One region of the Peribacillus sp. FSL R5-0717 genome, then DNA from elsewhere that is predicted to be linked to it. Evidence: riboswitches for the same ligand, from Rfam matches in the RefSeq annotation. Region 1 holds a riboswitch; the other holds the start of a gene.
The links. A riboswitch is a leader RNA that binds a small molecule or an ion and turns the genes downstream of it on or off. The one in region 1 is predicted to bind cobalamin.
Positions count from the first base shown of each region.

Region 2: another riboswitch for cobalamin. It lies ahead of NYE65_RS17750 (ribonucleoside-diphosphate reductase subunit alpha); the one in region 1 lies ahead of NYE65_RS23655 ((2Fe-2S) ferredoxin domain-containing protein).

Region 1 is NZ_JBBOOF010000001.1:4,934,935-4,939,189, forward strand. It holds gene NYE65_RS23640 (energy-coupling factor ABC transporter substrate-binding protein) at 1-8, opposite strand, end outside; gene NYE65_RS23645 (energy-coupling factor ABC transporter permease) at 10-753, opposite strand; gene NYE65_RS23650 (hypothetical protein) at 817-945, opposite strand; cobalamin riboswitch at 929-1,124, opposite strand; cobalamin riboswitch at 1,325-1,514, shown strand; gene NYE65_RS23655 ((2Fe-2S) ferredoxin domain-containing protein) at 1,667-2,035, shown strand; gene cobJ (precorrin-3B C(17)-methyltransferase) at 2,050-3,687, shown strand; gene NYE65_RS23665 (sirohydrochlorin chelatase) at 3,706-4,255, shown strand, end outside.
Region 2 is NZ_JBBOOF010000001.1:3,678,704-3,682,958, reverse strand. It holds gene NYE65_RS17765 (SulP family inorganic anion transporter) at 1-531, shown strand, start outside; gene NYE65_RS17760 (hypothetical protein) at 617-763, shown strand; gene NYE65_RS17755 (manganese-dependent inorganic pyrophosphatase) at 863-1,792, opposite strand; cobalamin riboswitch at 2,085-2,265, shown strand; gene NYE65_RS17750 (ribonucleoside-diphosphate reductase subunit alpha) at 2,404-4,255, shown strand, end outside.

The sequences.
Region 1 (4,255 bases):
TTTTTCATTTTAACGGGCCTCCTTAGATAAAACTCGCAGCAATTTCAATTCGCCTAGATTGTATTTTTTCAAGAAATTCATTACGACGACTGTCAATAACCCCTCACTGATGGCCAAGGGAATTTGGGTCAGGGCAAAAATCCCTGCAAATTTAACGAAAGAGGCCATGAATCCTCCTACTTCGGATGGGAAAGCAAGAGCAAGTTGAACGGAAGTTACCACATAGGTGCCCAAATCACCAAAAGCAGCTGCCAAGAATACGGCAAGTGAAAAAGACCATCCCAATTTAGTTGCGCCCTTGAAGACAAAGTAAGCAATGAAGGGTCCGCAGACGGCCATGGAGAATGCATTGGCCCCTAATGTCGTCAATCCTCCGTGTGCCAGTAAAACAGCTTGAAATAACAGAACGATGGAGCCGACTACACTCATGGCCAATGGTCCGAATAGTATGGAACCTAAACCAACTCCGGTAGGGTGCGAAGAACTTCCCGTAACGGAAGGAATCTTTAGGGCCGATAATATAAATACAAATGCGCCCGATAGGCCAAGTATCATTTTTGTTTCTGGGTTTTCCCTTACTTTGGACCTAATGGACCGGTAACCCAAGATTAAAAATGGAAGCGTCACGGCCCACCAGAATATAGCCCATTCTATGGGTAAAAAGCCCTCCATGATATGCATGGCCAATGCCCGTTTCGGGACAAAAAGCAGTAAAATGACAAAATAAATAATTTTCCAATTGGTTCTTTTCATTCTTTCTCCTTTCAACACTTTTAATTATTCTGATCAATCTTGAGAAGAAAAGCGGCGCCCAAACTAAAAAGCACTTCTCTCAAAGGAAAGAAGTGCGTAATGAACAGGAATTTTGCAGCATGAACCAACCATGGGCCATTTTGCCTGATCCGCACGCCCATCCTCGTAGGCTGAAACAGTTTCACGCTTCATGGCAGGTCTCCTGGCTTTGGTTCATCATCCCATTACATCCTTCCCATCTCATTTGACAGTGGATTAAAGTTAACGTAATGGAAATTCCCTTTACAGTGGCGGGACCGCTCCGGATTTTCACCGGCTTCCCTTTTAAGCTGAATTTCGAGAAATTCAACACCATGAAACTTATGTAATTATTTAGAAAATTCTCGTATAGTGTACCATAAAGAAATAATTCCAGCTACACTATCTTTTTTTTGGGCCGAATTTTGTTGCGAGGAAAGGATTGTAACTGGTTTTACACGTTTAAACTTTTCTAAACAGTCGGAATAAACTATTGAATTTTGACAAAGTTGTTATATGATAGATTAAGTTAGTTGGAAATGTATAATAAAACCAAATATTTCATTTTAAAAGTGCCCTTGTGTGAATAAGCAAGGGATAATAGGGAAATCGGTGAAAATCCGATGCAGCCCCCGCTACTGTAAACGCTGATGAAATTGTCGATAGCCACTGGCAAGATGCCGGGAAGGGACAAAGTAAAATGAAGCGTAAGCCAGGAAACCTGCTTTTAAAATTGTATGATACTTTTCGGAGGGAAAGGTAGAAGGACTATGACGATTTTGGGAGGATTTGGCATGCTTGCCTTTGGCTTCTCATTCATATAGTTTTTTTAAAACCTTGACTCTTATGTTAAGGTTTTTTATTTTGCCTTTTCCCTGAACTCAGGAGGAAGAAGATGACTACTTGGAACTTGACGGGTACAAATACGCATCTGTTGATTTGTAATGGGAGCAGCTGCATGAAAAAGGGCGGGGAAGAAGTAACCCAAGCGATTCGTGATGAAATTGCTTCAAAAGGACTGGATCTGAAAATCCATACAACGAGGACACGCTGTAACGGAAGATGTAAGGATGCCTGCGTTGTGATTGCCTATCCCCAAGGAAACTGGTATCGAGTGGAAACGCCTGATTTCGGTCGGCAGATCGTCAGTAATCTCGATGATGGTGACTTTGTTCCACAGATGATCTATCAGTACAATGACGGGGAAATGACCCCTAATCCAGATTTTCCTGCTCATACGGGTATTTCAAAGAACAAAGCGTAAAAGGAGATGTCTTAATGAGTACAAACGGTAAATTATTCGTCGTGGGCTTTGGGCCCGGGAATTTTGAACACATTACCAAACGTGCCGTCGAAGCCCTTCAAGAAAGTGACTACATCATTGGTTATAAAACTTATGTTGAACTCATTCAGGGACTGCTAACAGATCAAACGATCATTAGTACGGGGATGACTGAAGAGGTATCACGTGCACAGGAAGCAGTGAAACAAGCGGAGCTGGGAAAGAAAGTGGCGGTGATTTCCAGTGGGGATGCCGGAGTTTACGGGATGGCAGGGTTGGTTTATGAAGTATTGATTGAAAAAGGCTGGAAAGAAGAAACTGGAGTGGGCATTGAAGTCATTCCTGGCATTTCTGCAATCAACTCATGTGCGTCTTTACTTGGGGCGCCCGTCATGCACGATTCGTGTACGATCAGCCTCAGTGATCATTTAACTCCTTGGGAACTGATCGCTAAAAGGGTTGAAGCAGCTGCAATGGCAGACTTTGTCATTGCACTTTATAATCCGCGCAGCGGCAGGCGGACCCGGCAAATTGTTGAAACACAGAAGATTCTCCTTCGCTACCGCTCGCCGGATACACCTGTAGGGTTGGTGAAAAGTGCTTATCGCGATAGGCAGGATATTGTCATAACCAATTTGCAGGATATGTTGAATCACGATATTGGAATGTTGACAACCGTCATTATCGGTAATTCATCCACCTTTTTATATGACGACAAAATCATCACACCAAGAGGCTATCAGAGAAAATATACGCTGAATTCGGAAAAGCAAACATTGAAGCCGCATCAGCGACTGCAAAAAGAAGCGGAACCGTGGGCATTAGATCAAGAAGCCTTAACAGAGTCCGCTGGAGGAGTTGGATTACTTACAAAAGCACCAGAAAAGAAGCCAGCTTCCTTTGAAATGGCAATGGAGGCCCTGTCAAGAGTCAAGGGTCAAGCCGTTAAGCAGTCCATTCAGCCGATTGTTCAGCAAAAAATGGAGTCGGTATTCGAACTTGCCGTTAGTCCAGGTGTGGCGAATAAACAATTCACTCCCAAACAAATGATGACACTTGCGGAAGTTGTCGGGGAAAAGGGAACGATGGAGTATACGCCAAATCATAAAATCGTCTTAAAGATCCCGACAATGGATCCGGAAGTCATTACAGGGAAATTGCAATCAGCAAACTTTCTTTTGTCGCCGATTGGGGATGTACTGACTTTAAAAGCCTGTGATTTCTGTGATGGTGAAAAAGCGGAATCCATTCCTTATGCGGACGAAATACACCGGGTGCTTGGCGGAATGAGCATGCCCAAGGAACTGAACATCGGTTTTAATGGGTGTGGGATGGCTTGTTATAGTGCTGTGATGGATGATATCGGGATTGTCTTCCGAAAAGGGAAGTTCGACTTATTTCTTGGAGCTAAACCGGTTGGAAGAACAGCCCATCCGGGTCAGCCGGTAGCGGAAGGCATTGAACCGGAACAGCTTGTAGAACTGATCACGGACATTGTCGGCGAGTATAAGCAAAATGCCCATCCAAATGAGCGGCTTTTTAAATACTTCAAACGTTCGAAAAAGATACAGAATTTTTCATATCAGGACATCGCTCCCAAAATAAACATAGAGCCTGCGCCTTGTGAAGACTAATCAAGAGGGGGAAAGTAAATGAAAGCAGTTTTGTTCGTAGGACACGGAAGCCGGTTGGCTTCGGGAAATGAAGAAGTCCGTCATTTTATTGAAAATATGATTCCGGCAATGGACGGGCGTTTCCTAGTGGAAACGTGCTTCTTGGAATTTGCGGCACCGAATATATCCAAAGGAATCGATAATTGTGTAAAACGAGGGGCTACTGAAGTTATCGTCATACCGATCATTTTGTTGCATGCAGGACATTCGAAATTACATATCCCAGCTGAAATAGAGGATGGGAAAACAAAGTATCCAGAAGTGAAATTCACATACGGCCAAACGATCGGGGTCCACCATGATGTATTGACGATCCTGACAGACCGTCTTGAGGAAGCGGGATTCGATACGACCTCTGAACATTCTGAGACAGCGATATTGCTAATTGGCCGAGGCGGCAGTGATGCTGATGCCAATAGTGATATATATAAAATTTCACGATTATTATGGGAAAAATTAAGCGTTAAATGGGTCGAAACAGCCTTCATGGGTGTAACGGACCCTCACGTGGATGAAGGTATTGAACGAT
Region 2 (4,255 bases), 1.3 Mb from region 1:
AATGATGTACTTATCAAAATACCGATGGCTGCACTTGTCGCAGTCATGATCATGGTTTCAATCGGGACATTTGACTGGTCTTCCCTAAAGAGGCTCACTAGAGCTCCTAAGTCGGATGCAACCGTGATGATCGTGACGGTCCTCATTGTCCTTTATACACATGACTTATCAAAAGGCGTATTTGCCGGAGTGCTTTTAAGCATGATTTTCTTCTCGGCTAAAATTTCTAAAGTGGCAGTAGAGAAAACGGCAGACATCCAGGCTAAGAAAATCACTTATCGTATCAGCGGACAAATATTTTTCGCTTCTGTCCAGGACTTTGTTTCAAAGTTCGACTTCAAGGAAAAAGCCGATGCAATCATCATCGACTTCTCCCATTCCAAGATCTGGGATGCTTCAGCAGTCGGTGCTGTCGATACGGTTATTCTTAAATATCAGCTCTTGGGAATACCTGTCCAAGTCCAAGGACTCGATGAAGAAAGTTCTACATTGCTTGAAAAACTCGCCACCTCAGAAAGTAAAATATCTTAAAGAAGTAAAATTCTGCTGAATAGAAACTTTTCAAACCGACAAAATAGATAACATGAATCATTTCCTTTTGAAAGGAGCGAAAAGCATGACACCCGAGCAGGATTATACGGCAGCAAATCTGTCACCGGATTTATTGAAGGAACTGAAAAGCTTTGAAAGCAAACTTGGCGAGGAAGCCAATAAAGAATTGATTGTCATCGCCTATGAAAAAGAAAAGGAATCTTTAAATTAAGAAAAAAGACTCAAACACCCTTAATGGGATGGTTGAGTCTTTTTTTGAATGTACAGAAAAAGGGTGCCCAAGTTTTTAACGAGCAACCCTTTTCCTGTATTATTTGCTGAATACGTCGGTTAAGACCGGCACGATTTGTTTTTTACGCGATACAACGCCTTCCAAGACGGCGATGTTATTGTTTAATGAAACGTCATATGCCTTTTCAACCGCATATGCCGCTTTACCAAGAGCCAAGGCAACGGAATCATTAGTCAGGATATCCGTTACGACGAATAGGAACAAGTCCAATTCCTTCACTGCGATGACCGCTTCAATCGCTGCTTCCAATTCTGCTTGCTTAGCAAGGACTTCGTTCGGATCAACGGCATTGACCTGTGCTATTTCCACTTTAGCCATTCCCATGGAGAATTCCTTGGCATCAAGAGTGATGAGCTGGGCAATCGTTTTGTCGCTTAAGTCAGCTCCCGCTTTCAACATTTCCAAGCCATATTTTTCAGCGTCGACTCCTGCAATGGCAGCCAGTTCCATTGCTGCTGCAACGTCCTGCTCCGTGCAAGTCGGGGATTTGAACAATAAAGAATCGGAAATGATGGCAGACAGCATAAGACCTGCGATTGCTTTAGGGACTTCAATGCCGTTTTCTTTATAAATTTTATTTAAGATGGTTGCCGTACAGCCAACTGGTTCTGCACGGTAATATAATGGATCGCTTGTTTCAAAGTTAGCGATACGGTGATGGTCGATAACTTCCAACACACGGACTTGGTCAATATCTTCAGCACTTTGCTGGCGTTCGTTATGATCGACCAGGATTACGCCATCAGCTTCCCCTGCAACTTTTTCCACAAGACGGGGAGCATCGAATTTGAATTGGTCCAATGCATATTGAGTTTCACCATTCACTTCACCCAGACGAACTGGTTCAGCGTTGATACCTAGCTGTTTTTTAAGATCTGCATAAGCGATTGCTGAACAGATTGTGTCTGTATCCGGGTTTTTATGTCCAAAAACTAATACTTTTTCCAAGATTTTATCCCCTTTTTCATAAATATTTTTCCGCGAATCCCCTCAGTGCAATAACGGAGAGCCACCTTTACTAGACACTTTATTTTAACACAAAATCCCGTAAAATCAGCGCTTGATTTATCCATTCCCCCATAAAATCTTTCATTCCCCCACCCTCTTCCATCACTTTGTCAATAGATAAGGGTTGGTTTTTTTCAAATATATTAGTTGAATTATCATCGTATATGGCTTACGATAATATAAGCAGAAATACTAGATATTGATTACATAAACAATTCCAATAACTATATATAGAATTTTTATAATCCAAGGTGCCAGTGATGGCTGAAAAGGGAATCCGGTGTAAACCCGGAACTGTCCCCGCAACTGTAAATGTGACGAAATGAGAAAACCACTGTATAGCTCTCTATACGGGAAGGACTCAAAGTAGGATGATCATGAGTCAGGAGACCTGCCTTGAATTTTTCACGTTTCTTATTCTTCGGGGATTGAGATGATGAAACGATAGTATAACGGCTATTTTTTCATGCCTCATTTATTCTATCGTTTGATCCGCTCAATTCTTTGGGCGGTTTTTTTATTTTAGCGGAAGTTAACAAGGAGGATTATTAATGACTCAAACATATAACTCTACCATAAGTGAAAATGACACAGAAGCGAAATCCATCCAGCTTGAGATGTTATCGAAGGAATTCGAAGGCCGTCTCGATATGGAAAAGTTCAAAAAGCGTTTTACAAAATGGCTTGATCGCAAAAGTGACTCAACCGAAGAACAGGCATCAAAAAAACTGATTCAGCTCGCTCTTGAAGGCGTGGATATCGATGCCCCGGATTGGACTTTCGTTGCTGCAGCAGAACTGTTGAATACAATGTATAGGGATGCACAAGCCAATCGAGGTTATGAAGGCAAGAGTTATGGCCCGTTCTATGAGCTGATCACAGAACTATCCCAGCTATCGGAAGGTCAGCGTTATCCCATTTATAAACCAGAACTGCTATCTTCATATACAAAAGCGGAAATTGAGGAATTGGGATCGGTGATCGACCCGGAAAAAGATAAATTATTCTCTTACATAGGCATCTACTTATTGAATGACCGTTATCTGGCCCGCCCAAAAAAGGACAAGGTCTTCGAACTGCCGCAAGAACGTTTCATGATCATCGCGATGGAAATCATGCGAATGGAAAAAACGGAGCACCGCCTGCAACTGATAAAAGAAGCATACTGGGCCATGTCCAACCTTTATATGACCGTTGCGACTCCTACACTCTCCAATGCAGGTAAAACACATGGACAGTTAAGCTCCTGCTTTATCGACGCAATTGAAGATTCCATCGACGGAATTTACCTATCAAACTACGATGCGGCAAAAGTATCTAAATTCGGCGGCGGTGTCGGTCTTTACGTCGGTAAGGTTCGCTCGCTTGGTTCCGATATCCGCGGTTTCTCTGGAAACAGTTCCGGCACGACGCCCTGGATTCGACTATTCAACCAGACAGCTGTAAGTGTCGATCAATTGGGGCAACGTAAAGGTGCCATCGCGATTTACTTGGATGCCTGGCATAAAGATATCATGAGCTTCCTCGATTTGAAGACTCAAAACGGGGATGACAGATTAAAAGCACATGATATTTTTACAGGTGTATGCATACCGGATTTATTCATGGAGGCTGTACGCGACAGAAAAGAATGGTATCTTTTCGATCCGCATACCGTTAAGCAAACCCTTGGATTTTCACTTGAAGATCTTTATGACGAAAAGAAAGGCGAAGGAAGCTTCAGGAATCATTATGCACTTGCTGTCGAGGCCGCAGAAAATGGCACGCTTCCAAACTATAGCTTTGAAAAAATCAATGCGATGGACATCATGAAAAGCATCATGATTTCTCAATTAGAAGAAGGCGTACCGTATATGTTCTACCGCGATGAAGTGAATCGGAAGAATCCGAATAAACATAAAGGTATGATTTATTGTTCTAACCTTTGCACGGAGATTGCCCAAAACCTAAGCCCTTCGACGATCACGGATGAATATGAAACAGAAGATGGAGATGTTGTTGTGGTTCGTAAAAGCGGCGATTTCGTTGTCTGCAACCTTTCATCCATTAACTTGCCCCGAGCGGTGGGCAGCGATGTTCTGGAAAGATTGATTCCCATTCAGATCCGTATGCTGGACAATGTCATTGATGTGAATAATCTTCCTGTCAAACAAGCATCCATCTCGAACAAACGGTACCGGGCAATTGGTTTAGGAACGTTTGGATGGCATCATTTACTTGCCACACAGAATATTTATTGGGAATCCGATGAGGCTGTTCGCTTTGCAGATGCTTTATACGAAAAGATCGCTTACTTAACTATCAAGGCATCCAACGAACTGGCCAAGGAAAAAGGATCTTACCCATACTTTGAAGGTTCTGATTGGCATACAGGGGACTATTTCGAACTGCGTGACTATACAG